DNA from 3 places in the Dongia soli genome. Region 2 is predicted to be linked to each of the others. Evidence: predicted binding sites of a transcription regulator. Region 2 holds the regulator's gene; each other region holds the start of a gene.
What was found. Region 2 encodes LexA, which represses DNA repair genes until DNA is damaged. Its sites were predicted from a motif close to ATGTTCTANTTTGGTTC; they were not measured.
Positions count from the first base shown of each region.

Region 1: SMD27_RS05780 (SDH family Clp fold serine proteinase) is a predicted target of LexA. The motif match lies at 1,766-1,782, and genes of this name have one in related genera.
Region 3: recA (recombinase RecA) is a predicted target of LexA. The motif match lies at 1,808-1,824, and genes of this name have one in related genera.

Region 1 is NZ_JAXCLW010000001.1:1,247,722-1,258,522, forward strand. It holds gene SMD27_RS05765 (DNA adenine methylase) at 1-411, shown strand, start outside; gene SMD27_RS05770 (ImmA/IrrE family metallo-endopeptidase) at 828-1,370, opposite strand; gene SMD27_RS05775 (helix-turn-helix domain-containing protein) at 1,367-1,741, opposite strand; gene SMD27_RS05780 (SDH family Clp fold serine proteinase) at 1,946-3,052, shown strand; gene SMD27_RS05785 (DUF3126 family protein) at 3,315-3,563, shown strand; gene SMD27_RS05790 (LysE family translocator) at 3,648-4,301, shown strand; gene SMD27_RS05795 (DUF1326 domain-containing protein) at 4,449-5,084, shown strand; gene SMD27_RS05800 (DUF2182 domain-containing protein) at 5,100-5,966, shown strand; gene SMD27_RS05805 (pyridoxamine 5'-phosphate oxidase family protein) at 5,974-6,453, opposite strand; gene SMD27_RS05810 (SDR family NAD(P)-dependent oxidoreductase) at 6,578-7,387, opposite strand; gene SMD27_RS05815 (GlxA family transcriptional regulator) at 7,506-8,459, shown strand; gene SMD27_RS05820 (response regulator transcription factor) at 8,618-9,316, shown strand; gene SMD27_RS05825 (stimulus-sensing domain-containing protein) at 9,437-10,801, shown strand, end outside.
Region 2 is NZ_JAXCLW010000002.1:605,761-616,561, reverse strand. It holds gene SMD27_RS09350 (anthranilate synthase component II) at 1-335, shown strand, start outside; gene trpD (anthranilate phosphoribosyltransferase) at 340-1,374, shown strand; gene trpC (indole-3-glycerol phosphate synthase TrpC) at 1,371-2,189, shown strand; gene moaC (cyclic pyranopterin monophosphate synthase MoaC) at 2,214-2,690, shown strand; gene SMD27_RS09330 (molybdopterin molybdotransferase MoeA) at 2,690-3,904, shown strand; gene lexA (transcriptional repressor LexA) at 4,047-4,781, shown strand; gene SMD27_RS09320 (ComEC/Rec2 family competence protein) at 4,835-7,072, opposite strand; gene gltX (glutamate--tRNA ligase) at 7,202-8,599, shown strand; gene gltA (citrate synthase) at 8,738-10,183, shown strand; gene gloA (lactoylglutathione lyase) at 10,289-10,714, opposite strand; gene fabZ (3-hydroxyacyl-ACP dehydratase FabZ) at 10,733-10,801, opposite strand, start outside.
Region 3 is NZ_JAXCLW010000002.1:200,106-210,906, forward strand. It holds gene SMD27_RS07505 (hybrid sensor histidine kinase/response regulator) at 1-1,763, shown strand, start outside; gene recA (recombinase RecA) at 1,953-3,029, shown strand; gene alaS (alanine--tRNA ligase) at 3,482-6,154, shown strand; gene SMD27_RS07520 (PrsW family glutamic-type intramembrane protease) at 6,282-7,283, shown strand; TPP riboswitch at 7,336-7,437, shown strand; gene thiM (hydroxyethylthiazole kinase) at 7,506-8,321, shown strand; gene thiE (thiamine phosphate synthase) at 8,318-8,980, shown strand; gene thiD (bifunctional hydroxymethylpyrimidine kinase/phosphomethylpyrimidine kinase) at 8,977-9,804, shown strand; gene tenA (thiaminase II) at 9,807-10,484, shown strand; gene SMD27_RS07545 (peptidylprolyl isomerase) at 10,576-10,801, opposite strand, start outside.

The sequences.
Region 1 (10,801 bases), on a different contig from region 2:
TTGCGAGCGAGGGCGGCCGTTCGGCACATCGAGGATCTTGGCCGCCGTCTCGAGGGCGTCATCATCGAGTGCCTGCCGTGGCGCGATCTCATCGACCGCTATGATCGTCCGGACACGCTGTTCTATCTCGATCCGCCTTATTGGGGCTGTGAGAGCGACTACGGTTCGGATTTCAAGCGGTCGGATTTCTACGACATGGCCGCCCGGCTCCGGAAGCTGCAGGGCCGGTTCATGCTATCCCTCAACGACGCGAACGGCGTTCGCGAATGCTTCGCCGGGTTTCACTTCATCGAGGTGGAGACGACTTATTCCATGGGGACGAGGGAGCGCGGGGTGGGGCAGAGAGCCGACGAGCTAATCATCACTAAGTCGGGAGGGATTTCGAGCGGACGCCTATTTGACATGACTTAAACAAGATCGGTGCCGGTTTTTTGATCTCGGCAAGTATGCCGGCAGGGCCTCCAGGTCCCTGCCGGTTTCGTTAATTAAACAATAAATTACGGGTTACTTGCGCTTCCTCCGGACAAGAAACGACCAGCACTCGTACCCATACTCATGGGCGTCGAGGACGCGCTGGGAATTCCTTACCCGCCGGTAACGACAATGCACCCAATCCCAGCCTTCGGGGGCCGGTTTCCGGGTATACGTCATTAGCGTATCTCCCGCGGCTATTTGCCTCTTCCCTAAATCGCCCAGTCGTCCTATCTTTAGTCTGCGAAGACTAGGAGGAACTGGGGAAGGGTCCTGCGGTTAGGCCGCTTTCCTTCCGCAGAGTCTGGAATTATTTGGAAGCGAACTGAGATGGCAGTCTTGGTTCGCTTTCGTTTTTAGAAGACCTCCTGCATCGAGAGATTCAGCTGTTTCGTTCTGTGGCGCGCAGCGTCCCTCGATACACCGAACCGATCCATTACTTCGTCGATGTACTTGCATGTTTTAACCAAAATGGCTGGCATTAGCAGGCATCCGCCAAAACAGTTTGCTTGCCACTCTGGATCACAGTTTGTCCGAATTGGCTGATCCCCCATTCGACGGGACAAGAAGCGCTGGGAATGGAGAAGAAGGTGACCGATTTCATGAGCAGCAGTAAATCGGTCACGGCCTTTCCCCTGAGTCACCCCCTCGTACACGTCGTCTCGTAGCCAAATCTCGGAGTCATCGGGAAAGGTCAAACCATGCTGATCTCCCATGGCCGGGCCTTCTTTCACGCGGAATACAAAGTTTTCGAAGATACTTGGAAGGCCAAATTCAAGGACTTTCACCACCGGGAAAAAGTCGACTTTTTCTAGGCCAAGAACTTGGCGCAATTGCCCAGCTACATTCTCGAGCGCAGCCTTAGTTGTCGGCTGCGCCTGAAATGGTCCGTGACTCATTTTTTATCCTTATCGTTGACCAAGATGTTGTGGAGTGCTTTCAGGTCAACTTCGGGCAAGTTGTTAAATCGGCGAGCAAACATTGCCGCCACAGAGCGCTCCATTGGAGAAGCGTCTTCAGGAACCTGAATTTGAAAGACCCTTTGCGATTGCTCTGCCGCAACTCGCAGATCTTCCAGTTGAGCGTCGTTAAGCCCGAGAGCGTTTGCTACGTCATGGATTAGTCCTCCTGGAATTGCTTTTTCCCCCGTTTCCACTGCGGACAAGAAGGCCGGTGAACGGCCGACTTGACCTGCCAAGTCCTTCAGCAGCAGGCCGGCATCGATACGATGCTTCCTGACCGCTTTGCCGAAGGGGGTAAGTTTGGACATGATAATAAGTCTCCTAGAAGAAGGTTGTTTTAGGTTTCTTCCCTCTGGCTCAGATAAACCAGGTTGGGTTAATCTATGCTACCCAGATCAGGATTTCAAGGAAAAAATTAACCTAACCCGGTGAAATCCAGCAACCGCCGATGCATGGGTTCCTGCGATGGCTGTGCATGTTCCTGTGGCCTTTCCGCAGGTGAATGTTATCGTATGCAGATGAAGCCCGTAGGGCACCGGATTGCATCCGAAGGTTGTTTTATGAATAATGGCCAGGCTTGGTTGGGGGGAGTTGGCGATATGGCCGCGAGCCATGTGACGGATGTCATCCGAAAATACGTGAAGCAACGAGAGTCAGATCTTTTTCTTTATAGCGGTCCTATCGAATACACTCACGCCAGTGAATTCGTCGATCTAGTGTGCCGCAAATCTTCTGGAAACAAGCGAGTTTTGCTGTTTTTGACGACGCCTGGTGGGGATCCCCACGCTGCGTACCGGATGATTCGTGCGCTGCGAGCCAGATATTCCACCGTGCGAATTGCCGTTTGCGGTCCCTGCAAAAGTGCGGGAACACTAATGACTATAGGCGCCCACGAGCTCCTTATGTCGGAGACCGGTGAACTTGGTCCTCTCGACGTGCAGCTGACTAAACCTGACGAGTTGATGCCAAACAGCAGCAGTCTGGACATTTTCCAGGCTCTTGCCGTCGCGACCAGCAATGCTTTTGAAGCATTTGAGCAATGCATGGTTGATCTTGTCGGGCACAGCTCAGGCAACATATCTACGAAGACGGCGGCGGAAATTGCTCGCGATTTCGTGGTTGGGTTATATGCGCCGATCACCGGGCAGATTGACCCGGTACGGCTGGGCGAGGTAAGACGCGCCAGCAAAATTGCCCATCAGTATGCCGAAAAGCTTGGTTCACACAATCTTAAGTCCTCTGCCATTGATACTCTGGTGAACGGGTACCCTTCGCACGGGTTTGTGATCGACGCCGAGGAGGCCAAACGCCTCTTCAAAAATGTTTTGGCACTCGATGAAGATGAAAAGGTTATCGCAGGCGGCCTGAAAAGCAAATTGCGACATACGTCCCCGGACGTGTCATTTACGGACTTCGCGGATATTATTTCGCAACCTGAAAAGGAGGCTGACAATGGCGAAAGACCAGATAGAGCAGAGGCTACGCCAACTGTTTCGGGAAGAAATGGCGGAAGCGCGAAAAATGGTGAAAACCCAAGGAAGCAGCCACGAAAGACCGGCTCCCGCGCGAGTACCCGACCAGGCGTCGCCAAAAAAGCCAACGGACATGCGCGTGCCTAAGTATCTCGTGGCAACCAACTAAAAGATGGGACCCGTCGGGTCGAACTGATCGCTTTCGCCACAACCTAGCGAAACGGTCCCCCATAAGATAACTGTTTGCTTGTAACGGTTTCGGCCGCTGTGGGCTTTCCAGTTATTAAAGCTTGATCCTGACCGACCACGCCGCTATTGGGTGATGCCGACTGTGTCCCTTCAACGGCACCATTTCTTCATTAAGAATTGCCATTTCGATAACGGCGATCGACAGCAACGGATCGATGACATGACCCCCAATGAAATTGCCCGGTTGCAGGATTACCTGCGGCGTACTTTCGACAATTCCAAGATTTTCGTCGATCCGCCGGTCAAGAAGGGGGCGACGATCGAGGTCCGCATCGCCGACGAATTCATCGGCGTGCTGCATCGCGATGAGGATGAGGGCGAAGTCTCCTATTCCTTCCAGATGTCGATCCTGGAAGAAGATCTGCCGCCGCTCAGCGCTGTCCAGCAGCAACCCCGCAAGCCGAAGTAATCAATCCGTCACAAACCGTTCAAACCATCTTGCCTTTCCCGGCGTGTCGTGGATCACTCGCGAAAACACGTAGGGGAGGATGAGATGTCGTTCGAACACTGGTTGGCTTTCGCCGCGGCCTCCGCGATCCTGGTAGCGATTCCGGGACCGACGGTTCTGTTGGTGATTTCCTACGCCCTTGGCCATGGCCGGCGCTCGGCGCTGGCGACGGTCGGCGGCGTGGCGCTCGGCGATTTCACCTCGATGACCGCCTCGATGCTGGGGCTCGGCGTTCTCCTGATGGCAACGGCCACCCTCTTCACCGTGTTGAAGTGGGTTGGCGCTGCCTATCTCATCTATCTTGGTATCAAATTGTGGCGGGCGCCGGTCACGGCCGGCGGCCTCGCGGCAACCGATGCGGCGGCGCAACCCTGGCGTATCTTCCTGCATGCCTATGCTGTGACCGCCCTCAATCCGAAGAGCATCATCTTCTTCGTCGCCTTTCTGCCCCAATTCATCGATCAGCATGCACCGATCGTGCCGCAGATGATGATCTTCATGGCGACCTTCCTGATGCTCGCAACCATCAATGCAACCGCTTACGGTTTGATGGCCTCGGCGGCCCGGCGCACCATTCGCCGGCCGTTGGTGCAGCGCCTGGTCAATCGCATCGGTGGCTCGCTGCTGATCGCCGCTGGGCTGTTCACGGTGACATGGCGACGAGTGGCAAGCTGCGCAAGCAATCCGTCATTTTCCTAACCTGAGATTTTATTCCAAATAACGCGCCGTGATGTGCTCCAGATCACGGATTCCTGGATTTGTCGTGAATCCGCGCGCTCCTCTTGGTGCTCTATGCTAGGCTCTTCTTTCTAGCGTACTGCGCTCGAGCAATCGACGGAGGGAACCATGGCGGACACCAAGTGGACGATCCAGGCGCGGGAATTCGCCCACTGCAACTGTGACTACGGCTGTCCCTGCCAGTTCAACGGCCGGCCGACCCATGGCAATTGCCAGGCTATTCTCGGCTTCGAGATTGATCACGGATTTCACGGGACGACACCGCTCGACGGCCTGCGCGTTGCCGCCGTCTTCTCCTGGCCCGGTGCGATCCACGAAGGCAATGGCGCGGTGCAGCCGATCATCGATCGGCGCGCGACCCCGGCGCAGCGTGATGCTCTCTTGCGTATCATCTCCGGCCTCGACACCGAACCCGGCGCCACGGTCTTTCAGGTCTTTTCTGCTACTTTCGAGACGGTGCATGAGCCGATCGATGCGGAGATCGAATTCACGGTCGACATAAACGCGCGCACGGCGCGTCTTTTCGTTGACGGCGTGATCGACTCCCGCGGCGAGCCGATCCGCAATCCGGTGACCGGTGCCGAGCACCGGGCGCTGATCGAATTGCCGAACGGCTTTGAATTCATCCGGGCGGAGACCGGCCGCGGCTGGGCCAATACCGAGGGCGCGATCAAATTGACGATCGCCGATAGCCACAGCCATTTTGCCCATTTGAACCTGACGCAAAGCGGCGTCATGCGTTAGGCGGGATAGGCTGCGATGGTGACACTGACGCTTGAAAACGTCCTACGGCGCGATCGCTGGATCGTCGTGGTTGCGCTTGCTGCCATCGTCATGCTGTCGTGGATCTACATCCTCTCGCTGGTCCTGCAGATGCATGGCCCGGCCACGTCGGATAACATGCCTGGCATGGATATGCCGATGAGCAGCATGCCCGGAATGGATATGTCGGGCCCGAAAATGTCCGGCATGGCGATGGCGGGAATGGATATGCTGGCGACGCCACATCTGGCCGACCAGACGGTTCTGTTCCTGATGTGGGTGGCGATGATGATCGGCATGATGATCCCCGCCGCCGCGCCGATGATCCTGCTTTATGCCCGTGTTGCCCGCAAGGCCGCCGCCCACGGCAAGCCCTTCGCCGCGACCGGATGGTTCGCGGCGGGTTACCTGCTGGTCTGGGCCGCGTTCTCGCTGATTGCGACATTGCTGCAAGGATGGCTGCAACGACATGCCTTTCTGTCGCCCGACATGGCGATCAGCAACCGGTTGTTCGCCGGGTTCCTGTTGATCGCCGCCGGCTTGTTTCAGTGGGGATCGCTCAAGGATGCCTGCCTGTCGCAATGCCGGATGCCGCTGCAATTCATTCAGCAGCACGGCGGTTTCAGCCGGGATGCCGGGGGATCATTGAAGCTCGGCATGTATCACGGCGCTTATTGCGTCGGCTGCTGCTGGGCGCTGATGGCTTTGCTCTTCGTCGGCGGGGTCATGAACATGCTGTGGATTGCCGGCCTCACGATCCTCGTGCTGCTGGAAAAGATCGCGCCATTCGGCCGCAACCTGGCAAAAGCAATTGGCGTTGTCCTGATGCTCTGCGGTGTCGTGGTCCTCGCCACCCGGCTCTGAGGTTTTCTCAATTGGCCTTCAGGTCGGCTGCCGAAAGTCGGTGGATGCGGCCGAAGCCGGCGACATAGAGCGCTTCCAGAAGATTAAAGCGATAGAAGCGGAAATCGCCAAAACCGGCATAAAGCTTCGCTTCCGGGCGCTGCGCAAGATAGGCGTCCCGATCTTCCCCGGCCTCGCTCACGTTGAGGGTGCCAAGCAAGGTGACACGGGGCCCGGTCAAGGGTTCGGCGCGGTCCAGCGTGCCGTCGAAGAGCAGCGAAATATGCTTGTTCTGCTGCAGGTTCTTGGCGTGGTCCGACAAGTCGGAAAGCAGCAGGAGCGGCGCTCCGTCCCGGCCGAGAGCCGGCACCACCAGGGTAACGAAAGGAAAGTCGATATCGAGGCGTGATGTCAGCGTCCCCAGATAGGCACGTTCCGCCACGCGCAGCAATTGGCGGATCTCCCCCGGAATGTCCTGGATGTTTGCTGGTTGAATGTCGGAGCTCATCGAAAGTCCTTCGGCTTAACCTCAAGGTATGACGTGAAGCTTAAACAATGAAGCGCTGACGATATCGCAAAAGCCCGTGATCGCCCCAGGCTTTTGCGACATCCAGTTACCGGGTCGTGACCGTTCAGGCTGCTTTCGCTGCTGGGTAGCGCTTGGCCGGTTCGCTGCGCGACAGATTCGGCATCAGCTTTACGCGGGCAGCCTCGTAGGCCTCCAGATCGGCATTGTCAGGCAGGGCTGGGATGGTGATGAATTCGCCTTGATCGAGCCCGGCCAAGGCGGCGTCCACCATGTCCTCCGCCCGCATCACCATCTCAGCCGGCAAATGGTCGATCGGGGCACCGAGAAGGTCCCAGAACGCGGTTGCGGTGGCGCCGGGTGCGACGGCCTGGATGCGGATGTTCTTATCGGCAAGCTCGTGCTTCAGCGACCGGCTGAAAGCGAGAACGAAGGCCTTGGAAGCGCCGTAAACGCCATTCAGCAATTCGGGCGCGATGGCAACCACCGAGGCGATGTTGACGATTGTACCGCCGCTCCTGGCGACGAAACCGGGAACTGCGGCATAGGTCAGCCGGGTCAGTGCCGTGATGTTCAGGTCGATCATATTGGTCATTTTGTCGATATCGGCATCAAGCAGCTGTGCCGTGGCGCCGAAGCCGGCATTGTTGATCAGCAAGGTGATGCTGGAATCGGTGCGGAGCACATTTTCCACCCGCGCCAGATCAGACTTGGCGCTGAGATCGGCGGCAATTACTTCGATCGTGCGTCCGGTTTCATCGGCAAGACGGCGGGCCAGATCATCGAGGCGCGGGCGGTTGCGCGCCACCAGGATCAGGTTATAGCCACGGCGCGCCAGCCGGTCGGCATAGATTGCGCCGATACCGCTGGAAGCGCCGGTGATCAGGGCAGTGCCATTCTGGGAAGACGAGGTCATATAGGTTCTCCGGTTGAAGGAGCCAGCGAGGTGGCTCCTGGATAACCTATGCCCGATCGCCCATGTCTTAAATGTCATATATACAACCTTTTGGGACATATTCGCGTTAGGTCGAAGCATGCAAGTCATCGGTTTCGTCATTTTTCCGAAGTTCCAGGTGCTGGGCTTCGCCGTGGTGACCGCTTTCGAGGTAGCCAATGTGGTCGTCGGGGAGGCGATCTATGACTTGCGGCTGCTCTCGGAGCAGGGCGGCCTGATTCGGTCTTCAGCCGGCTTCGCGGTGGAAACGGAGGCTTTCGGATCGACCGCCGTGACGGAGGCGCAGTTCGATACCATCATCATCGGTGCTGGCATGCAGGTGGAAGCGACGACGCCGGGTCTACTGGATTTCGTGCGGGATGCGGCGCTGACATCCCGCCGCGTCGCCGCGCCCTGTATCGGCGCCTTTACCCTGGCCGAGGCCGGCCTCCTCGATGGCCGCCGGGCGACCACCCATTGGGCTTTCGCCCGCGAGCTGCAAACTCGGTTTCCCCGCTTGAAGGTCGAGGAAGACCGCATTTTCATCATCGACGGGCCGATCTGGACCTCGGCCGGCATGACCGCCGGCATCGATCTCGCTTTGGCGATGATCGAGAAGGATCTCGGCGCCGACATCGCGCGCGCGGTCGCCCGCAATCTGGTGGTCTATCATCGGCGCGCGGGCGGCCAGTCGCAGTTCTCCGCTTTGCTGGAGCTGGAACCGAAATCCGACCGCATTCAGCAGGCCTTGGATTACGCTAAGAAAAACCTGAAACAGCCGCTGAGCGTCGAGGAACTGGCGGCGGTCGCCCATCTCAGCCCGCGCCAGTTCAGCCGCGCTTTCCGCACTGAAACCGGTCAGTCCCCGGCCAAGGCAGTGGAGAATCTCCGGGTCGAGACCGCGCGCTTGCTGATGGAACAGGGGCGCCTGTCGATGGATGTGATCGCCGATGAAACCGGTTTTGCCGACCGCGAACGCATGCGGCGGGCCTTCCTGCGCGCCTTCGGTCAGCCGCCACAAACCGTCCGGCGCAACGCAAGATTGTCGCCTTGACGAAGTTTTTGTCGATTGATCAATGAGTTAGCTTGTGCGACCTATCTGCGTCGTCCGCTAAATACTGCAATTTCGCCCAAATTCCGTCATACTGCGGGCCGATCTTGGCAGCACGGGGCGGAAACGCTATCAGTTGGGCCAAGAAGGAGTATGCGCCAATGCCGCAGACCATTGCGCTTGTCGATGACGATCGCAATATCCTCACCTCAGTGTCGATGACATTGGAGGCCGAGGGATTCGCCGTGCGAACCTATACCGACGGGGCGGAGGCGCTGCGGGCGCTGTCCAGCCAGCCGGTCGATCTCGCCGTTCTCGACATCAAGATGCCGCGCATGGATGGCATGGAGCTTTTGGAAAAGCTCCGGCGCAGCAGCGACGTTCCCGTCATTTTCCTGACCTCGAAAGACGACGAGGTGGATGAATTGATGGGCCTGCGCATGGGTGCGGACGATTACATCAAGAAGCCCTTTTCGCAGCGTCTGCTGATCGAACGCATTCGCACCCTGCTGCGCCGCGAACTCAGTCGCGGCGGTGTGGGCGAGAAGCCCGGCGAAGCGGCGCTGATCCGTGGAAGTCTGATGCTCGATCCGACCCGCCATCTCTGCACCTGGCAGAACGTGCCGGTAGAATTGACGGTGACGGAGTTTCTGCTGCTGAAGGCGCTCGCGCAGCGGCCGGGACATGTGAAAAGCCGCGACCAGTTGATGGATGCCGCTTATGGCGAGAATATCTATGTCGACGACCGGACGATCGACAGCCATATCAAGCGGCTGCGCAAGAAGTTCAAGGCGGTCGATGACAGCTTCAATCAGATCGAAACGCTCTATGGCGTTGGCTATCGCTACAAGGATGCTTAGCGAGGCGGCCGATAGCGGGCCATTGCGGCCATGACGGATTTCGCGCCAGACGATCTGTCGCCGGAAAATCGTTCACGGCCGTCTGGCAACAGGACGTCGCGCGACGGGGTAGGCCCCGGCGTGAATCGCCGCGTCAGTCTCGGCATGCCCGGCGTTCCCTCCACCCTGGCCGATGCCAGCAGCAAGCAAGCCAGGCGACGCTTCCGCTGGTTTAGTTGGTGGAAAGCAGCGGACGAGGTCACGCAGACACCTCCAGCAAGGGCTAACCAGGACGGAAAGGATCAAGGACGGCGAGAGCCCGTCCTGGTCGGTGGCCGCAAACCTCTTGCTGCAGATTATACGAATGTCACCAAGGTCGTGCCTTTACGCGACCGCCGGGATGTGTCCCACCCGGAAGCATCTCCAGCAGAGATGCTGCGCTCCGATCTGCCGCGCCCCGAAAGGCCCGGACGCGGCAGGGAGGAAGTTGACCGTGATTCCGCCGGCGACGAAGCGCAGAAAATGCGGCGTGACAAGACCCGGCCGAGCGCCAGCCATCGCCCGTTATGGCAATCTCCGCTGACGCGCAGAATCCTCGCCGTCAATATGCTGGCTTTGGCCATTCCGATTATCGGTCTGCTCTATCTCGATTCTTATCGCAGCAGCCTGATCCAATCCGAACTGGAATTGCTGCAGACCGAAGGTAAGCTCTTCTCCGGCGCGCTGGCGGCGAGCGGCGTTGCCACTGGTCCTTTGGGTGACGAGCGCCTGGTGCCGGAGACGACACGCCAGACGGTGCGCCGTTTGGTCGATGTCTCGAAAACGCGCGCCCGGTTGTTTGCGCCCGATGGTGCCTTGCTTGCCGATAGTTTCCTCCTCTCCGGTCCGGGCGGCGTGGTCGAAATTCAACCGCTGCCACCCCCGGAACCCGATCACGGTTTCCTCTGGCAGGCCGTCATCCAGGCCTATAACTGGGCCTTGGCATTGTTGCCCAATGGTACGCGTCTCCCGCCCTACAGCGAATCCGCCATCCAGACGGCGGGCGATTATCCCGAAGTGCAGAAGGCGCTCAGCGGCGAGATCGGCACCTTTATCCGCGATGCCGGCAACGGTTCGCTGGTGCTTAGCGTTGCGGTTCCGGTGCAGCGATATCGGCAGGTTCTCGGCGCGCTGTTCCTGACCAAGAGCGGGGAGAGCATCGAGAACACTTTGCGCGATACGCGGCTCACCATTCTCGGCGTGTTCGGTGTTGCGCTCACTGTCACGGTACTCTTGTCCTTCTATCTCTCAAGCACCATCGCCCTGCCGATCCATCGCCTCGCCGATGCGGCGGACCGGGTGCGCCGGGCCAAAGGGCGCAAAATCACCATTCCCGATCTCACGCGCCGCCGTGACGAAATTGGCGATCTCTCCGGCTCGCTGCGGGACATGACGCGCGCCGTCTGGAATCGCATGGATGCGATCGAACGTTTCGCTGCCGATGTCGCTCATGAAATCAAGAACCCC
Region 2 (10,801 bases):
GGGCACCAAAGCCGATGCACGGCAAGCTCAGCACGGTGCGCCACGGCAATAAAAGTGTGTTCCGCGATCTGCCGAATAACTTCACCGCAACGCGGTATCATTCGCTGCTGGTGGAACGTGACAGCTTTCCGGCAGAGCTTGAAGTAACTGCCGAAACTGAAGACGGCTTGATCATGGGCCTGCAGCATCGCAGCTTGCCGATGGCCGGCGTCCAGTTCCATCCGGAAAGCATCGCTTCGGAACATGGCCACAAATTGCTGGCGAATTTCTTGCAGGATTGCGGCTTGAACATTGATCCCGCCCGGATCCCGACATCGCCGGGCAAGGCCGCGTGATCGCATGACTGGGACCGATTTGAAGGGCGTTATCGGCATTGCCGCGCAAGGCAAGTCACTGAGCCGCGCCCAGGCCGAAGAAGCTTTCAACATCATGATGTCCGGGGAGGCGACGCCGGCACAGATCGGTGCACTGCTGATGGCCCTGCGCGTCCGTGGTGAAACCGTCGATGAGATCACCGGTGCAGTCACGGTGATGCGCGACAAGATGACAAGGATCGAGGCGCCGGCCGGTACCATCGATGTCTGCGGCACCGGCGGCGATGGCGCCGGTACGTTGAACATTTCCACCGCGGCCGCTTTCATCTGCGCTGCTTGCGGCGTGAAGGTCGCCAAGCATGGCAATCGCGCCGCCTCGTCGAAAAGTGGCGCCGCCGACGTCTTGGCCGCGCTGGGCGTCAATATCGATGCCGACATGACGGTCGTGCAACGCGCCCTTTGGGAAGTTGGCACAACCTTTCTCTGGGCACAGCGTCATCACAGCGCCATGCGCCATGTCGGTCCGGCACGGGTCGAACTTGGGACCCGGACCATCTTCAATTTGATGGGGCCCATTTCCAATCCGGCCGGTGTCACCCGGCAATTGATCGGTGTCTTCTCCGCCCAATGGCACGAGCCGCTCGCGCATGTGCTGAAGAATCTCGGCACCGAACATGCCTGGATTGTCACCGGCAGCGACGGATTGGACGAGATCACCGTCACCGGCCCGACCGAAGTCTGCGAATTGAAAGATGGCGTCATCCGCCATTTCCAGGTGTCGCCCCGAGATATTGGTTTACCGCTTGCGAAAGCGGAAGACATCAAGGGCGGCGATCCCAGCGTCAATGCCGCAGCCATCACGGCCTTGTTAGATGGCAAAATCGGCCCATATCGTGATATTGTCCTGATGAACGCAGCAGCAGCTCTCATCGTTGCTGGCGTAGTAACCGACTTGGCTGCCGGTGTCCGTTTGGCGGCCGAGGCCATCGATACCGGCAAAGCACGCAAGGTGCTTGATCATCTCGTCCAAGTGACGAACACCGTCGGAGATAAAGCATGAGTGACGTCTTAGCAAAAATCTGTGCCGATAAACGTGAGCATATTGAAGCTTGCCGGCGGGAACGATCGCTGGCCACGGTGACTGCCGCAGCCGCTGAACGCAACCGACTTGATCCACCGCGGGGTTTTGCCAAGGCCCTGCGCCGCAACGCGCAGGCGGGCGCCTTCGCCTTGATCGCCGAGATCAAGAAAGCATCGCCGTCGAAAGGTCTCATCCGGGCGGATTTCGATCCACCGAAGCTCGCCCTCGCTTATCTCGCTGGCGGCGCTACCTGTCTGTCCATCCTGACCGACAAGCCTTATTTCCAGGGCGACGACAGCTATATAGATGCGGCCCGCAAAGTGGTGCCCCTGCCCGCCTTGCGCAAGGATTTCATGCTCGACCCCTATCAGATCGCCGAAGCCCGGGCGATCGGCGCGGATTGCATCCTGCTGATCATGGCGGCCCTGAGCGATGCCCAGGCGGCGGAACTCGAAACCGCGGCGTTCGATCTGGGGATGGATGTGCTGGTGGAAGTTCATAACGCCGCTGAGATGGAGCGGGCGCTGAAGCTGAAATCGCCTTTGATCGGCGTCAACAATCGCAATCTGAAAACGCTTACTGTCGATCTGGCCACCACCGAGGAACTTGCCCGCATGGTGCCCGGCGATCGCTTGCTGGTGGCGGAAAGCGGCCTTTATGCGACCGCCGATCTCGAACGCATGGCCAAGGTCGGGGCACGCGCCTTCCTGGTCGGCGAATCCCTGATGCGCCAGGCCGACGTGACCGAGGCGACCCGGACATTGCTCGGCACCCATGCGCCGCGTGCAGCCTGAGCCAGGATCTACCGGACTGAAGTGATGAGCGGCTTTACGCATTTCGATGCCGAGGGCAAGGCCCGTATGGTCGATGTCTCCGACAAGGCCGAGACGGAACGAAGCGCCACGGCCAAGGGCCGCATTCTGATGCAGCCCGAAACCGTGGCGCTGATCCGCGCTGGCGGCGTCAAGAAAGGTGATGTGCTCTCGGTCGCACGTCTGGCCGGTATCATGGGTGCTAAAAGAACACCCGATCTTATCCCGCTGTGCCATCCCCTTGCGCTGAGTTCGGTTAAGGTCGATCTGACGCTCGATGAGGGCAACAACGCAGTCGAGATTACTGCTACCTGCAAATTGGTCGGCCGCACGGGCGTCGAAATGGAAGCGCTCACGGCGGTCTCCATCGCTGCGCTGACGGTCTATGACATGTGCAAGGCGGCGGACCGCGGCATGACCATCACCGATATCCGCCTCACGCATAAAAGCGGTGGGAAATCCGGCACCTTCGAGGCCGCGTGATGCTATCGGTCGATGAAGCCAGGGCCCGCATTCTCTCTGCCTTCGAATCACTCGGCACCGAACAGGTCGGGTTGGAAAATGCGCTGGGCCGCGTGCTCGCCGAACCGGTGGCGGCGCGCCTAACCCAGCCAGCCAAGGCCGTTTCGGCAATGGACGGCTATGCCGTGCGCAGCACCGATCTGGGCGCCCAGTCGGTTTCTTTGCGCGTCACCATGGAGATCCCGGCCGGCCATGCGCCACAGCGGCCGATTGAAGCCGGAGAAGCGGCCCGTATCTTTACCGGCGCCATGCTGCCGGAGGGGGCCGATAGCGTCGTCATCCAGGAAAACGCGATACGTGCTGGCGATACCGTTGCACTGACGGATCCGCGTTTTCGCAATGGCCAGCATGTCCGCCAAGGCGGCCTGGATTTTAAATCCGGAGATATCGGCTTGTCGCCGGGACGCTGCCTCACCGCCCGCGACATCGGCTTTGCGGCGGCCATGAATTGGCCGTGGCTCACCGTCACCCGGCGGCCGCGCGTCGCCATTCTTTCGACCGGCGATGAATTGGTGAATCCTGGCGAGGCCTTGTCGCCAGGCAAGATCGTGGCGTCCAACGGCTATACCCTCGCCGCCCTCGCAGCCGCAAGTGGCGCCCAGGTGCTCAATCTCGGCAATGCGCCCGATCAACCGGAGCGTCTCTCGGCCATGATCGATGGCGCGCGTGGCTGCGATCTTCTGGTGACGATCGGCGGTGCGTCGGTTGGCGACTATGATTTGGTCCAACGGATCCTGCAGGAAAAAGGCATTCAGCTCGATTTCTGGAAAATCGCCATGCGGCCGGGCAAGCCGGTGATGTTCGGTCGGCTCGGTGATTTGAAGGTCATCGGCCTGCCCGGCAATCCGACATCGGCTCTGGTGACGGCGCTGCTTTTCGTGCGCCCGGCCATCGCTCGCATGCTGGGTCAGGAGGATCGGATAGCAACCGAATATGCCGCGCTTGGCCGCGACCTGCCGGCGAATGATCTGCGCCAGGATTATCTGCGGGCCAGCCTGACGCGCGATGAGGATGGTCGCCTGATCGCCACGCCTTTCAACCTTCAGGACAGTTCACTGATCAGCCTGCTCGCCAAGGCCGACGCGTTGGTCCTTCGTCCGCCCCATGCTCCCGCCGCAGTTACCGGTAGCGAAGTCGAAATCATCCGCTTGGGCGGGGGTGCCGTCAGCCTTTAGAGGCCTCCAAGGCGGCCTTGACCTTTCCCCGGAACTAAACTAGAACATACCATATGTTGTTGCTTTGTTCTCGGAGTCCAAACGACATCGAAGGACGACGCGCTCAAGAGTTACATGCTAAAGGGCCGACAAAGGAGCTCGAATGCTGACGCGCAAACAGCGGGAACTGCTGCAGTTCATTCAGGAACGGCTGGCCGATACCGGGATCTCCCCTTCCTTCGATGAAATGAAGGAAGCGCTTGGGCTTAAGTCGAAATCCGGGGTGCATCGGCTGATCACCGGACTGGAGGAACGCGGCTTCATCCGGCGCCTGCCACACCGCGCCCGCGCCCTGGAAATCATGCGGCTGGCGGAAGATCAGCGGAAGGCGCCGGTCGCTGCGAAGCCGGCCAAGGAAGAGCGCGTGAAGGACGACCGCCGCGGCTTTGCTCCGAATGTCATCCATGGGGATTTCACGCCGTCGATCTCCGGCGCCGTCGTCGCCTCGGCCAGCCAGACGGTGCAGTTGCCGCTTTATGGCAAGATCGCGGCCGGTACACCGATCGAGGCTTTGCGTGACAATGCCGCCGGCATCGATGTGCCGCCGGCTTTGCTCGGTCGCGGCGAGCATTACGCCCTTACGGTTGAAGGCGATTCAATGGTTGATGCCGGTATCCAAGATGGCGATACGGTGGTGATCGAACGCTGCGAGACGGCCGAGAATGGCACCATCGTGGTGGCCTTGATCGACAATAATGAGGTGACCCTGAAGCGACTGCGCCGCAAAGGCGATTCAATCGCCTTGGAACCGGCCAACCAGGCGCATAAAACCCGCATCTTCGGCCCGGATCGCGTCCGTATCCAAGGTCGCCTGATCGGATTGATGCGCCGTTATTGAGGTAAACGGGGCCGTCGGCAACATCCGACGGCCGGTTTGCGACGGCTCAGGCTTTAGTCGCCGGCATCGTCACCACCGGGCGGGTCTTCGTTCTCCGAAGCCATGCTGCCTGATGCCGACCGTTGGTCTTCATCAATACCGATTAGCTGATAAGCGGACCAAGGGCGCTTGCCAATCGATGCGGCAACACTGTCGATTTGAACTGCGCCGTTTTCAATCCTCAAGGTCATAGCACCGGAGCTTCGAAAGATCCGGCGGTCGATTATTGTTGCTGCATTCCCAGGCGGGCAGCGGACCCAGCGCTGGGGCACGATGATCAGATCCGCCGCGGTACAATCGACTGGACTTGGAACGCGGCCCAGGTCGAAGAAAAAGCGCCGCCCTGCGATCTCACCTTCACACATGTCAGGATAGCTGCAGCTAATCCAGTTCTGTGTCGTTGCCAACTTTTCGAAGGTTGCGCTCTTATCCTGCCCGACACGTCGCAGCCACGTCTCGCGAACCAGCTTTTCGCTGCGATTGCTGGAAACGCCCAATTGTCCATCGGGCCCTCGCATTGCCAGCAACCGGCCCGATGCAGAAATAAACACATCCGGCACTGGTTGGATAAAGATTGAAATCACCATCAAGGCAAAGCCGGCCAAACCCAGTGCGCGTGCTTTTCCTTTGCCCAAGCAGAGCCACAAAAAGCCGGTCGTCGCGGCAATGAGGCCCCATGACGGCATGGTTGGAATCGCCGTGACCGCTTGCGGCCAATCCTGCACCGTATGAGCAACCCATAAGACCGCCGCGCAGCCCCAGCCAAGGACATGGAGGGCCGGTCCATCTAGCCCCAACGGCATGAGCAATAGAGCGATGACCGCCGCCGGCATGATCAGGAAACCGGTGATTGGCACCGCCAGCATATTAGCGGCAATGCCATAGAACTGCAGACGATTGAAATGATAGAGGCCGAAGGGCGCTGTGGCGAGGCTCGCCGCCAGGCTACTCAGCACCATGGTCGCGAGCCAGAATAACCCTTGGCCACCATAAGATAGCACGCGTCCACCAATATCTGCCGGCGGCGCAGTCACGCGGCGGCGCAGTGACAGAAGCGGTTGCCGGAGAGCATCGAAAACAGCGACCAGAGCCAGCACCGCAGCGAAAGACATCTGAAAGCTGGGGCCGATCAGGCTTTCGGGCTGCCAGAGCAACAGCATGATCGCCGACCAGGCAACCAGGCGCAGGGAAATCGGCGAACGGTCCAGCAAGATGGCACCGAAAACGATGCCGGTCATGATGACGGAACGCTGCGTCGGCACGGTTGCCCCGGCAAGGATGGCGTAAAAGAAAGCGCCCGCGAGCGCCATGACCGCCGCCCATTTCTTGATGGGGGCTCGCAAGGCGAGCCAGGGGAAAAGCGCCAGCAGGAACCGTGTGGAGAAGAACATCAATCCGGCCGCCAGGCTGATATGCAGTCCGGAAATGGACAGCAGATGAGCCAAACCGGAATCTCGCATCGCATCGAGATCTGCCTTGCGCAACGCCGTTTGATTACCGACGACCAATGCAATCGCCAATGCACCAGGCGGCCCCGGCAGGACAGCGGAAATACGATCGCCAATCCTCTGGCGCAGCGTATCCGCCCAATCGTCGTAGGTGTCAAAAAAGCTGGTCGCTTGTCGGCCTTCAGCAGATTCCTGCTTGAAGGCGCGGAAGGCAAAGCCGGTTCCATCCAGGCCATCGAAGAATGCCTGGCGGCGGAAATCGTAAGCGCCTGGTGCCGGAGGCGGCGAAGGTGGACGCAAATCAGCCCGCAGCCGGACCCAATCGCCCGGAACGATATCGCCAACGGGACGCAGAACCGTGATCCGCAATGAAAAAGGCTCTGCGCCGTCATCTTCCGCATCGTGCCCGAGAAAAGCCGGCGACAGTGTCAGACGCAATCCGTTCGGCAACGGCTCGGTCCTGGCAACACGGCCGCTGACATAGGCGCCCGGCAGATCTTCGGCGAGCATATGCGGGGTTGCTGATAAAGTGCGATAGGTCATGTCGGCAAAGCCGAGGCAAAGCACGCCAAAAAACAGCGCTGGCCAGAATAGGATGCGGGCATGTGCGGACAGACCGAAAAAGATGGCGCCGCCAAAACCCAAGGCACAGAAGATAGCGGGCAGCCAGAGCGGCGGTTCAACCGGCAAAGAGAAGTAGCAAGCGATCCCACAGCCGAGGACGACGGCCAACCAGCACGGCCAGTTTTCGCGCTGGGCGACGATCTGGCCATGGCCTATCGCCAGCAATGATACCGCGCGCATGATGGCTGAAATCCTCCCGCCAAAGCTGTAGCAAATGCGATCCAGTCGCGCCACAGCCAGTTGCCACGCCCGGGCAAAAATATGCTAAGACCGTCGCAATCCTTCACCTGACAAAGCATGATCCCACCCATGACCGTCGTTACCCGTTTCGCCCCCTCACCCACCGGTTTCCTGCATATCGGCGGTGCCCGCACGGCCCTTTTCAACTGGCTTTATGCCAAGCATCACGGCGGTGTCTTCCGCTTGCGTATCGAAGATACCGACCGTGTGCGATCCACCGAAGCTGCCATCGAAGCGATCATCGATGGTTTGAAATGGCTCGGTCTCGATTGGGACGACGAAACGGTGTTCCAGTTTGCCCGCGCCGGGCGTCACGCAGAGGTCGCCCATCAAATGCTGGCGGCCGGCAAAGCCTATTATTGCTATTGCACGCCCGAGGAACTGGAGCAGATGCGTGAGGCCGCCCGGGCGGCCGGCAAACCCATCCGTTATGACGGTCGGTGGCGAGATCGAGATCCCAAGGACGCGCTGGCCGGCGTCAAACCGGTGGTTCGCCTGAAGGCGCCCACCACGGGGGAAACCGTCCTGACCGATCAGGTGCAAGGCGAGGTACGCGTCGCCAATGAGCAGCTCGACGACATGGTGTTGCTGCGCGGCGACGGAACGCCGACTTACATGCTGTCGGTCGTGGTGGACGATCATGACATGAGCATCACCAATGTGATCCGTGGCGATGACCATCTCACCAACACTTTCAGGCAGATGCAGATCTACCAGTCGATGGGATGGGATTGCCCGAGCTTTGCCCATATCCCACTCATCCACGGTCCCGACGGGGCGAAGTTGTCGAAGCGCCACGGCGCCCTCGGTGTCGATGCTTATCGCGACCTTGGCTATCTGCCCGCGGCACTGCGGAATTATCTGATGCGCCTCGGCTGGTCCCATGGCGATGACGAAATCATTTCGACCCGGCAAGCGATCGAATGGTTCGACCTTCCCGCAGTGGGCCGCTCGGCCTCGCGTTTCGACTATGCAAAACTCGACAATCTCAACGCGCATTACCTGCGTGAAACCGACGATCGGGAGCTTGCCGTCGATATTGCGGCCCGTCTCGGCGTCGCCGGCGACAACGCAGCCACCGAGCGCTTAGTAAAAGGCATGCCCGGGCTCAAAGCTCGCGCGAAGACGTTGAAGGAATTGGCAGAGAATGCCGCCTTCTATATCGCCGAGCGGCCATTGCCGATGGCAGACAAAGCAAAGGCGCTGCTGACGGCGGAAGCTGTCGGCTTACTGACAAAGCTGCATGCTGAACTCACGCACCTCACTGAATGGACCGCTGCGGCAATTGAAGCTGCGGTGCGGCAATTCGTCGACACCAATAGCGTCAAATTGGGACAGGTCGCCCAGCCGTTGCGTGCGGCGCTCACCGGGTCGACAACATCTCCCGGTATGTTCGAGGTGATGGAAGTGCTGGGAAAAGAGGAGTGCCTCGGGCGCCTATCGGATGTTTTTTTGACCGTTCACTGACGATCGACGAGTCTATTGCAGTGCGAAAAATGGGTCATGACGCGTTAACCTTTCCCGTGCTAGCCTAGGGGCGCAGGTAAAAAAACGACTTTATCTCAGGCCCGCTCGGGCCAGTTCACCATAAGTGATGAGGATCTCATGGCGCAGCGTAAATCCGGCACAGGCAAATCTGGTGCGGCTAAATCCGGCAAGACGGCTAAGTTGGCTAAGTCGAAGCAATCTGCGAAAGCATCTGCCACAGCTAAGCCGTTGCGCATTGTTGATTCCGGCATCAAACCGGCTGCACCGAAAACCTATGCTTCTGTCGCCGTGAAGGATAACCAAGGCACCAATTGGGAACTGCCGCTGCTCAAGGGTACGCTGGGTCCTGATGTCATCGATGTTCGCAAGCTCTATACGGAGCATGGCGTCTTTACCTACGATCCGGGCTATGGTTCCACCGGGTCAACCGCCTCGGCCATCACCTATATCGATGGCGAAGAAGGCATACTGATGCATCGCGGGTATCGGATCGAAGAACTGGCGAAGCACAGCGATTTCATGGAAGTCTGCTATCTTCTGCTGGAAGGCGAATTGCCGAATGCGAAGCAAAAGGCCGAGTTCCAGCATCAAATCACCTATCACACGATGCTGCACGAGCAGATAGCATCCTTCTATCGCGGCTTCCGCCGTGATGCGCATCCGATGGCCGTGATGGTCGGTGTGGTCGGTGCTCTCTCCGCGTTCTATCACGACAGCACCGATATCCACGATCCGTATCAGCGGATGATCGCGTCCTATCGCTTGATCGCCAAGGTGCCGACGATCGCTGCGATGGCGTATAAGTATTCAGTCGGTCAGCCTTTCGTTTACCCGCGCAACGACCTCAATTATGCGGAAAACTTCCTGCGCATGACTTTCGCGGTGCCGGCCGAGGAATACAAGATCGATCCGGTGGTCGCGAAGGCGATGGATCGCATCTTCATTCTCCATGCCGATCACGAGCAGAATGCGTCGACCTCGACGGTCCGCATCGCCGGCTCGTCGGGCGCCAATCCCTTCGCCTGTATCGCCGCGGGCATCGCCTGCCTTTGGGGCCCCGCTCATGGGGGTGCCAACGAAGCAGTGCTGTCGATGCTGCATGAAATCGGCTCGGTCGACCGCATTCCCGAATACATCAAGCGCGCGAAATCGAAGGATGATAATTTCCGCCTGATGGGTTTCGGCCATCGCGTTTATAAAAACTATGACCCCCGTGCCACGGTGATGCGCGAATCCTGCCACGAAGTGCTGGACGCGCTCGGCAAGCGTAATGAGCCGCTCCTGGCCCTCGCCATGGAACTCGAGCGGATCGCCTTGGAAGACGACTATTTCGTCTCCCACAAACTGTTCCCGAACGTCGATTTCTATTCGGGGATCATCCTGCAAGCGATCGGTTTCCCCACCTCGATGTTCACCGTGCTGTTCGCCGTGGCCCGCACGGTCGGCTGGGTCGCCCAGTGGAAGGAAATGATCGAAGATCCGACACAGCGGATCGGCCGTCCGCGCCAGCTTTACACCGGCTATGGCGAACGTCCCTTCCTGCCGCTCAACAAGCGTAAATGATACCTAATTCCCAGCGAGCCTATATCGAACACACGGCGCGCTGGGAAACAGACCTGTCATAGAAAAACCCCCGCTGTCATCGGCGGGGGTTTTTACATTCTGCTGTTAATGTGAAGCTTCGATCAGTTCGATCTTGTAGCCATCCGGGTCTTCGATAAACGCAATAACCGAACCGCCATGCTTCATCGGTCCAGGCGGACGCGGTATCTTCACGCCCTCTTTCTCCAACTGATTACACACGCCGTAAATATCGGGCACGTGGATAGCCAGATGGCCAAAGGCCGAACCCAATTGGTATGGTTCCTTCTGGCCCCAGTTGTGAGTGAGTTCGATTACCGCATTGTCGTCTTCATTACCGTAACCGACAAAGGCCAGGGTGAATTCGCCGCTCGGATAATCCTTCCGGCGCATCAGCTTCATGCCGAGCAGGCGCGTGTAAAAATCGATCGATTTCTCGAGATCGAACACCCGGATCATCGTATGAGCCAGGCGGAAATCACCTGTGCTTTTCGACTTTGCTGCTTCTGACATCGGCCTCTCCTCTCCGGATCAGTCCCGGATCATCGCGGCGAAGGTTGCTTCCGCCACAATCTGGTCATTGACTTTCGCCTCGCCAAT
Region 3 (10,801 bases), 410 kb from region 2:
TTTTCACCGTGAAACTGCACGATCTCGTCGTCGGCGCGTTGCCGCCGGGCACGCCATCCTACAGCCCTTTTGCCGATCCGGCCGCACGTTCCGGCGAGGTGATGCTGCGTCGCCCCAACGGGCAAGTGATGCAGGCCTATATCCGTCATGCCGTTGCAGCCGTTCAAGCGGGCGGCAAGCGAACGGCAATCCGTACCCGTTCGGTCGTGCATGACCTGTCACGGGAACAGGAACTGGAACGGGCCCTGCAGGTTTCGGAACAATACTTCCAGCGCTTCTTTGAAGAGGCACCGACCGGTATTGCGCTGATCGATACGGCTGGGCGGATCGAGCAGGCAAATCGCGCCTTCCAACAATTGGCCGATGCCGGCAATTGGCGCGACGCGCCGATGATCGAGCTGGTTCATCCTGACGATCGCGGCGCGGTGACAGAGCACTTCAGCGCGGTGCTCGATAACAGCCGTCCGCTGACGCCGCTGACGGTGCGTCTCGCGGGGCAGGCGCAGCACAGCGTCACCATTTTCGCCTCTCGACGAGACGACAAGGAAGGCAAGTCGCTGGGCATCATCGCGCATTTCATCGATGCAACGGAACAGAAACGCCTTGAAGTGCAGTTTGCACAGTCGCAGAAGATGCAGGCTGTCGGCCTGCTGGCCGGCGGTATCGCCCATGACTTCAACAATCTGCTCACGGCGATGATCGGCTTCTGTGACCTGCTTCTGCTGCGCCACCGCGCTGGCGATCAATCCTTCGCTGATATCATGCAAATCAAGCAGAATGCCAATCGCGCCGCCAATCTAGTCCGACAGCTCCTGGCATTCTCCCGGCAGCAGACATTGCAGCCGCGGGTTCTCTCCATCACCGATGTCCTGGCGGAGCTCTCGCATCTGTTGCGCCGGCTGATCGGCGAGAACATCGAACTCAATATGGTGCATGGCCGTGACCTGCGGCCGGTTCGCGTCGATCAAGGGCAGCTCGAACAGGTCATCATCAACCTGGCCGTCAATGCGCGCGACGCAATGCCCAATGGCGGCAATCTCACCATCCGCACGGAGAACATCACCACAGCAGAACCGCTGCAACGCGGCGCCGAAGTGATGCCGGTCGGTAATTATGTGCTGATCGAAATGAAAGACAGCGGCACCGGCATTCCGGCCGAAATCATCGACCGCATCTTCGAACCCTTCTTCTCCACGAAGGCTGTTGGATCAGGCACCGGTCTCGGCCTCTCGACCGTCTATGGCATCGTCCGGCAAACCGGCGGTTTCGTTTTTGTCGATAGTTGGCCGGGCGCGGGGGCCGCTTTCCGGATCTATTTGCCGCAGCATATGGCTGCGGCCGGAGGTGATGCCAAGATAGATGCGAGCGAGGAAGCGCCGCGCGATCTCACCGGCATCGGCACCATTCTGCTGGTCGAGGACGAGGATGCGGTTCGCCTGTTCAGCGCCCGGGCCCTGCGCAATAAGGGATATCAGGTGCTGGAGGCCCGGAGCGGCGAGGCGGCCCTGGAAATCCTTAATGAGCATCTTGAGGAGGTGAATCTCATCATCAGCGATGTGGTGATGCCGCGCATGGATGGGCCGGAGCTGATCAAAGAGGTGCGGGCACGCCGGTCGAATATGCCGGTGATCTTCATTTCGGGCTATGCCGAAGACGCTTTCCGCCGACGAGTCGATGCCGGCGAGGAGGCTCATTTCCTCCTGAAGCCCTTTACCTTGAAGCAGCTCGCCGCCAAGGTGAAGGAAGTTCTCGACCAAGGATAGTGGTTCGTCCTGTACCGCCTTGTTTCACAAGGGAAATATGCCATATGTTCCGGTTTTGATCTTTTCGCTTTACGGTGAGAACAAAGTGTGTACTATGGGCGCCATCGATCAGCTTTGAAGGCCTGCCGGCCGATACCAGCGGGCAATCGTTGTCAGGGCCGAAACGCTGTGGTCTAAGTGGAGGGCGCTATGTCGCAGAATGTGGTTCGTATCGCCGACAGGGATGGAATGGACAAGAATAAGGCTTTAGACGCAGCTCTGGCGCAGATTGAACGCGCCTTCGGTAAAGGCTCGATCATGCGCTTGGGCCAGCGCGAGAATGCCGTCGAGACGGAAGCGGTTTCCACCGGTTCGCTGGGCCTCGACATCGCCCTGGGGATCGGCGGCCTGCCGCGCGGCCGTATCATCGAAGTATATGGTCCGGAAAGCTCCGGTAAGACGACCCTTGCCTTGCAGGTGGTTGCTGAAGCGCAGAAAGTTGGCGGGGCTTGCGCCTTCGTCGATGCCGAACACGCGCTCGATCCGGCCTATGCCGCCAAGCTCGGCGTCAATGTCGATGATCTGCTGATCTCGCAGCCCGATGCCGGCGAACAGGCGCTGGAAATTGCCGATACCCTGGTCCGGTCTGGCGCCATCGACGTGCTCGTGATCGATTCCGTGGCGGCCCTGGTGCCGCGCGCGGAATTGGAAGGCGAGATGGGTGATTCCCATGTGGGCCTGCAGGCGCGGTTGATGAGCCAGGCTTTGCGCAAGCTGACCGGCTCGATTTCGCGTTCGCGCTGCATGGTGATCTTCATCAACCAGATCCGCATGAAGATCGGCGTGATGTTCGGTAATCCGGAAACCACGACCGGCGGTAATGCATTGAAATTCTATGCCTCGGTTCGCCTCGATATCCGCCGTATCGGCGCCATCAAGGACAAGGAAACTGTGGTCGGCAACCAGACCCGGGTCAAGGTGGTGAAAAACAAGGTGGCGCCGCCGTTCCGCGTGGTCGAATTCGACATCATGTATGGCGAAGGCATTTCGAAGACCGGTGAGTTGATCGATCTTGGTGTTGCCGCCAATGTGGTCGAGAAATCGGGTGCCTGGTTCTCCTATAGCGGCCAGCGTATCGGCCAAGGCCGTGAGAATGCCAAGGCGTTCCTCCGCGACAATCCGCAGATAGCCGCCGAAATCGAGGCGAAGATCCGGCAGAATGCCGGCTTGGTCGCCGGCGCCATGCTGGATAAGGCTGGCAACAGCGGCAGCGAGGACGAGGAATAACGAGTTTCGCCGCTCAAGCGGCTGAATGAGGCGGTTCGCCGAGGGGCGACCACCTCGCCATATCAGTTCTCTCCGGGGGCGTGGATACGGGTAACCGTGCCACGCCCCAAGCTTATCTGCATCCTTGAGCGGTTCCGCGGCTCCGGTTGTGAGTGAGCGCCCTTTGCCGGTCCGGTCGCCGGTTACAGCCTTCGAACAGTACTATCGGAGAGAGGGGGGCGCGCGAAATTTGCCCGGTTTCCCTCAATCTCCTTGTCGCGACGCGGAAAAACAGAAATAGTCACTTTTTGCGCCGCAAGACAGGCGACCCTCTGCATATAGGTCTGGATAGCCAGGGATATATGTCAGGGCCTGGACCCGGCTTGCTCGCAACCCGATATCTACACAGGAATATGGCTCTCCGGGCCGATTGAACCATCACCTCAGACCGACGATTGCTGGATCGACCGATAATGCAGACCGCGAATGATATCCGCCGCACATTCCTGGATTACTTCCGGAAGGAGGGGCACGAAATTGTGCCGTCCAGTCCGCTGGTGCCTCGAAATGACCCGACATTGATGTTCACCAATGCCGGCATGGTCCAGTTCAAGAACGTCTTTACCGGGGCCGAGAAGCGGGATTACGTGCGGGCCGCGACAGCACAGAAATGCGTCCGCGCCGGCGGCAAGCATAACGACCTGGAAAATGTGGGCTATACGGCGCGGCATCATACCTTCTTTGAAATGCTGGGGAATTTTTCCTTCGGCGATTATTTCAAAGAGCGGGCGATCGATCTGGCCTGGCGCCTGATCACCAAGGAATTCGGCCTTTCCAAGGACAAGCTGCTGGTCACGGTCTATCACCAGGACGACGAAGCCTTCGGCCTCTGGCAGAAGATTGCCGGCCTGTCGGACGACCGCATCATCCGCATTCCGACCTCGGATAATTTCTGGGCGATGGGCGATACCGGCCCCTGCGGTCCGTGTTCGGAAATTTTCTATGACCACGGGTCCTCGATTCCCGGCGGCCCGCCGGGCAGTCCGGATGAAGACGGCGACCGGTTCATCGAGATCTGGAACCTGGTCTTCATGCAGTTCGAACAATTGACCAAGGATGAGCGGGTCAACCTGCCGCGCCCCTCGATCGATACTGGCATGGGGCTGGAACGCTTGGCCGCAGTGCTGCAGGGCAAGCACGACAATTACGATATCGATTTGATGCGGGCCTTGATCGAGGCTTCGGCGGCGGCATCGGGCACCGATCCGGACGGTCCTTTAAAGGTATCACATCGGGTCATCGCCGATCATTTGCGCTCCTGCAGCTTCCTGGTGGCGGACGGCGTCCTGCCGGCCAATGAAGGCCGCGGCTATGTGCTGCGCAGGATCATGCGCCGGGCGATGCGCCATGCCCACAAGCTCGGTTGCCAGGAGCCGCTGATGTGGCGTCTGGTGCCGGCACTGATCGCCCAGATGGGGCAGGCCTATCCGGAACTGATCCGCGCCGAAGCGGTGATCACCGAAACCTTCAAGCTCGAAGAAAGCCGCTTCAAACAAATGCTGGATCGCGGCCTCCGCCTGCTCGACGACGAGACGTCGAAGCTGGGCCAGGGACAGAAGCTGTCGGGCGATGGTGCCTTCAAGCTGTATGACACGTTCGGCTTCCCGCTCGATCTGACGGAAGACATTCTGCGCGGTCAGGACCGCAGCGTCGACAAGGCAGGCTTCGATGCGGCCATGGAACGCCAGCGCGAAACCGCCCGCAAAGCCTGGTCGGGTTCGGGCGAAGCGGCAACCGAGGCGGTCTGGTTCAATCTGCGCGAAAAGCTCGGCGCCAGCGATTTCCTCGGCTATGCCACGGAACGCGCTGAAGGGCAGATCATCGGCATGTTGAAGAACGGCCAGGAAATCGAAAAGGCTTCGGCCGGTGATGAGATTGCGCTGATTGCCAACCAGACACCGTTCTACGGTGAATCCGGTGGCCAGATGGGTGATACCGGCACGATCGTCACGGCGGGGGGCGGTGAAATTGCCGTCGGCGATACGCTGAAAAAGCTCGGCGACATGCTGGTGCATTTCGGCAAGGTCACCAGAGGGACGGTATCGCGCGGGGAAGCGGCCGAGTTCAAAGTCGATGGCAAGCGGCGAGCGGCGTTGCGGGCGCATCATTCGGCGACCCATCTGCTGCATGAAGCCTTGCGCCGGCGTCTCGGCGCGCATGTGACGCAGAAGGGCTCGCTGGTCGCGCCCGATCGGCTGCGTTTCGACTTCAGCCATCCACGCGCGCTGAGCAGCGAAGACATCGCCGCCGTGGAACAGGAGGTCAATGATCGTATCCGCAAGAACGCGCCGGTCGAGACCCATCTGATGACGCCGGATGCGGCGATCGAAGCCGGTGCCTTGGCGTTGTTTGGCGAAAAATACGGCGAGGAAGTGCGGGTCGTCTCCATGGGCGGCCGACATGAGGATGAAGCAAAGAACTTCTCGACCGAACTTTGTGGCGGCACGCATGTCCGCCGGACCGGCGATATCGGCCTCTTCAAGATCGTCAGCGAAGGCGCCGTGGCTTCGGGCGTGCGGCGTATCGAGGCGATGACGGGTGCGGCGGCCGAAGCCTATGTGGCCGAACAGCAGCGGCAGCTCAATGAAGCGGCGGCGGCGTTGAAGACACTTCCTGGTGATCTTGCCAGCCGTATCGTTTCGCTGGTCGAGGAAAAGAAAAAGCTGGAACGCGACCTGACCGAAGCGCGCAAGGCGGCTGCCATTGCCGGTGCCGGTGGGGGGAACGCATCGACCGGGACCAAGGATGTCAATGGTGTCGCCTTTGCCGCCCGTGTCCTGAAGGACGTGCCAGCAAAAGAGCTGAAAGGTATGGCTGACGAGTTGAAGAAGCAGATCGGCTCCGGCGTGGTCGTGCTGATCTCCGATGATGCTGGGAAAGCGTCGATCGTGGTCGGCGTCACGTCGGATTTGACCGGCAAGGTGAGCGCCGTGGATCTGGTCAAGACGGGTAGCGCGGCTTTGGGCGGACAAGGCGGTGGTGGCCGTCCCGACATGGCCCAGGCCGGCGGCCCGGATGCCAGCAAAGCCGAGGACGCCTTGTCAGCTATCGAAAAGGCGATCGGCGGGACCGCCCAGGCTGCCTGATTTCAGGTCGTCGCGCATAACGGTTGAAGATGATTTCATCCCCTCTTCGGCGCCTGCCATGTCAGGCTGATCGGAGAGGGGATTTCCTTGTCGAGCAGCGGCACTAGCCGTAGGGATAGTCACGCAGATGATCGCTCACCAGATGTGGTTGCCTTTCGCTGTCGTGATCTTCATATCCGGTCTTTACGTATTGCTGTTCCGCCGCCTGTTTCCATATCCCGTCAGCGGCCGTCTCGCTCTATTGGCTTTCGCTGCCAATATCGCCTTCGTCCTTGCCGGCGTGGCGCTCTTTGCCACGACCGGGCTCGGGACCAATCTGACATCGGCCTTGCAGCGGGACCTGCAAGCGGCACACGATCTCCAGGCGTCTCTCTCGCTGGCTTTCATCTATGCGGCCTTGCCCGAAGAGGCTCTGAAAATTGGTATCGTTGCGCTCTTGCTTAAATGCGGTACGTCACGCCTCCGGCATCCGTCAGACGGGTTCCAGCTTCTTTTATCGGCGGCGCTGGGCTTTGCCCTGATCGAAAGCTGCATTTATGTCTATGTCCTCGGCGATCAAGCGGAGTTAAGCCGCAGCCTTCTCGCTTTCGCTTTACTGCGGGGCGCGCTGGGAGCCTTGCTGCATAGTTTATTGGCAATGGTCGCGGGTTATTTCCTGCTGTCTCTCTGGCCAGCCAGGGGGAACCGATGGCTGTGGCTGGCGGCAGCCTATATCGCCGCTGTCATTCTGCACGCCGCCTTCGATGGCAGTCTGCTGAACCTGATTTTCCAGGGCGACGGTGCGACCGATGGTGATGTGACGAGTGGGCTGGAAACAATCGACCCACGCAGTATCGCTGTGCCGGCAGTGGTGTGGATGATCAGCACGGTCGTGCTGGTGATCTTCGGCTTATGGGGCCTTCGGACCGCCTTGCAGCGAACGACCGAAGGGACCATCGCATCGCGCCGTTGGCAATATGCGGGCTTGGCGATGATCATTCTTGCCGCGCTGTTATTCATCGTGCCGGCGAAGCTCACCGCCAGCGAGACTTTCGAGACTGCTTTGGCGCCAGCCTTCGGCGCTATTCTGTTTGTCATCGGCCTGATCATGGCGATGAAGCGGGAGCGGGCAGGGCGATACCCCTCCTAATCAACCGGCCTCGTCATTGACAGTGTGTGCCGCAGTTCCTTAAACTCCCCATCACTGTGCCGCGGGGTGCCTCTTCGACAGAAGTGGGCTGAGATCATACCCGAGGAACCTGATCTGGATCATGCCAGCGAAGGGATTGTTGCACAGGCGGCTTGTGACTTGCCTTTCTTCCGGCCCGTCTTCCGTCTGTCTCCATCCCAAGCTGCGGGATAGGAACGAAAGATGACGGCTGACACTACGGCCAATCTGCCGCAAAACCTGCAAGCGATCAGAGATCGCGCACCGCTTATTCATAACATCACCAATCTGGTCGTTACCAATGTGACGGCCAATGCCTTGCTCGCCTTGGGCGCATCGCCCGCCATGGTCGAAAACACCGATGAGGTGGCCGAGCTGGCGCGGGTTGCGAATGCACTGGTGATCAATTTGGGCACCATCTCCAGCAGCCGGGCCGCCGCCATGCGCATTGGCGCGCGCGCGGCGGTTCAGGCCGGCAAGCCCTGGGTGATGGATCCCGTTGCTGTGGGAGCGCTCGGCTATCGCAGCCGGCTCGCTGCCGAGTTGCTCGCCGAACGACCAACTGTCATTCGCGGCAATGCATCCGAGATCACAGCCCTCGCCGCGATGCAAGGTGGCGGCGTTACAGCCGGTGGCAAAGGTGTCGACAGCACGCTTTCCTCCGCCGCTGCGTTGGAGGAGGCCAAGGGATTGGCCAGCCGGACCGGCGCGATCGTCGTGGTCAGTGGGGCGATGGATTATGTGACCGACGGCAAACGTGTGACCGGCATCGCCAATGGTCATCCGATCATGACACGCGTGACCGGCATGGGTTGTACCGCGACGGCGCTGATCGCACCATTTCTCGCCGTTACACCCGATGCCTTCGCGGCCGCGGTGCAGGCGACCATCGTGATGGGTGTCGCCGGCGATACGGCCATGGAAATGGCAGGCGGGCCCGGTTCGTTCCAAGTCGCTTTCCTCGATGTGCTTTATGCGCTGGAGGGGGAGGAGATCCTTGCCAAAGCGAGGCTGACATGACGCGGCCATCATGCGGTATCGGACACCCAGCTTTCGATCCCTCCCTCTATCTGGTGACCGATCCCGTGCTCTGTGCCGCAGGTGGACTTGCCGAAACCGTGGCAGCAGCGATCGCCGGCGGTGTCACCATGATTCAATATCGCGCGAAGGACCGCGATCTGCGATCCGCCTTGGCTGAAGCCGCCACGCTAGCGGAACTGGCGAAGCAGGCCGGCGTGCCGCTGATCGTCAATGATCGGCTGGATATTGCTTTGGCGGTCGATGCCGACGGGCTTCATGTCGGCCAGTTCGATATGCCGCCGGAAATCGCCAGGGGTCTTTTAGGCGCGGACAAGATCCTTGGCATTTCCGTCAGCAGGCCCGCCGAAATCGAAACGATCGATCCGGCCATGGTCGATTATGTCGGCCTGGGACCTGTCTTCGCGACAGCAACCAAGGGCGACGCGGCTGCCCCGCTTGGCCTCCAGCAATTCGCAAAGTTGCGGCAGCGGATCTTATTGCCGGTGGTGGCGATTGGCGGCATCGGCCACGAACGGGCGAGTGCCGTGATCCAAGCCGGCGCAGATGGCATCGCCGTGGTCTCGGCGATCTGCGGTACCGCCGATCCAGCAGCCGCAGCGCGTCAGCTCAAGAAATCGATATTGGATGCGCGCCCATGATGCCGGAACATATGGTTCCCAACATTCTCAGTATCGCCGGCAGCGACCCCAGTGGTGGCGCCGGCATTCAGGCCGATCTCAAAACCTTTTCCGCGCTGCGGACATACGGCGCTGCGGCAATCACCGCACTGACCGCGCAGAACACGCGTGGCGTCGGGGCGGTTCTGGTCGTCGAACCGGCTTTCGTTGCCCGCCAAATCGATATGATCTTCGAGGACGTGAGGATCGATGCGGTAAAGATCGGCATGCTCGCCAATGCCCAGATCATTTCCAAAGTGGCTGCATGCTTGCGCCATTGCCAGCCGCGCTGGATCGTTCTCGATCCGGTCATGATCGCCAAGAGCGGTCATCGCCTGTTGGATGAGGCAGCGCTCTCCGCCTTGCGCCGAGAGCTGTTGCCGATGGCATCGATCATCACGCCGAATTTGCCTGAAGCTGCCGCCTTGCTCGATCGAGCCGTGGCAAAGGACTGGGACGACATGGAGGAAACGGCGGTGGGATTACAGGCGCTTGGTGCGTCCCGCGTGCTGTTGAAAGGCGGGCACCTGCCAGGCGAGGCGAGCCCAGATCTAGTGCTCACCGATGGCGTCATAACAAAGCTCGATGCCGGCCGGATCGCGACCGAGAATACGCATGGCACCGGCTGCACTCTCTCGTCTGCCATCGCAGCCTTGTTGCCGCAGCATCGCGACGTCATCACAGCCATCCGTGAGGCCAAGGCCTATATCACGGGTGCCATCGCCGCCAGCGGCCAACTCGCCGTCGGTAGCGGACATGGTCCGGTGCATCATTTCCATCAACTTTGGCATCAGTCGAGACCGTAAATATGACGACCTTTCTGGAAGAAGCGCGGCAGGAGACGGCAAAGCTGCGCCAGGCTATTCATGATTTACCGTTCAATCTGGAGCTGACCGCGGGCACCTTACGCCAGGACCGCTTCCAGCATTATCTGATTCAAGATGCGCTCTACCTCACAGAATATGCGCGCGCTCTCGCCGCTTTGGCGGCGAAGGCGCCATCGGCTGGCACAATTGCGCAATTCGGCGAAGCGGCTGCCGGTGCGGTGTTCTTCGAACAGGCAATGCAACAAACCTTCCTTACGACATTCGGAATCACGGCCGCCGAGGTCGCAGCTTCCTCGGCATCGCCCACAAACCTGGCCTATACCGGCTTCATGCTGGCGGAGGGGATGAAGGGGACCTATGAGACTTTGTTGGCAGCCGTTCTGCCCTGTTTCAGCATCTATGCCGAGGTCGGTGCGGCAATCGCCGCCAAAGCGAGCGACAATAATCCGTTCCAGCTTTGGATCGATACCTATGCCGCCCCGGAATTCCAGCAAAGCGTGCAGCGTGCGGAAGAGGCAGCGAACCGAATCGCGCAGGACACCAATCCAGCCTTGTATCGGAAGATGCTGAATCTGTTTCGGTGTTCGGTGGAATTCGAATGGATGTTTTGGGATGCAGCCTATCGTCTCGAAACCTGGCCGACGGCGATTTATCGCTGACATATCCCTTGAGGCGTTGCGGTTGCCGGTGAGCAAAAAACAGGCGCGGCCTTGCGGCGCGCGCCTGTCGGATCGAGTGTGAGAGCCGGGCTTACTTCACGTCTGCCGCGACCTGCATCTTGATGATCTTGTCGGGATTGGTCACGGCGCCGTTGTCATTCGGATCGCCTCGCTTGATTTGATCGACGAATTCCATGCCCTGAATCACTTGGCCGAAAGCCGTATACTGGCCATCGAGGAAGGGGGCAGGGGCAAAGCAGATGAAGAACTGGCTATCTGCGCTGTCCGGATCCTGGGCCCGCGCCATGGAGATCGTG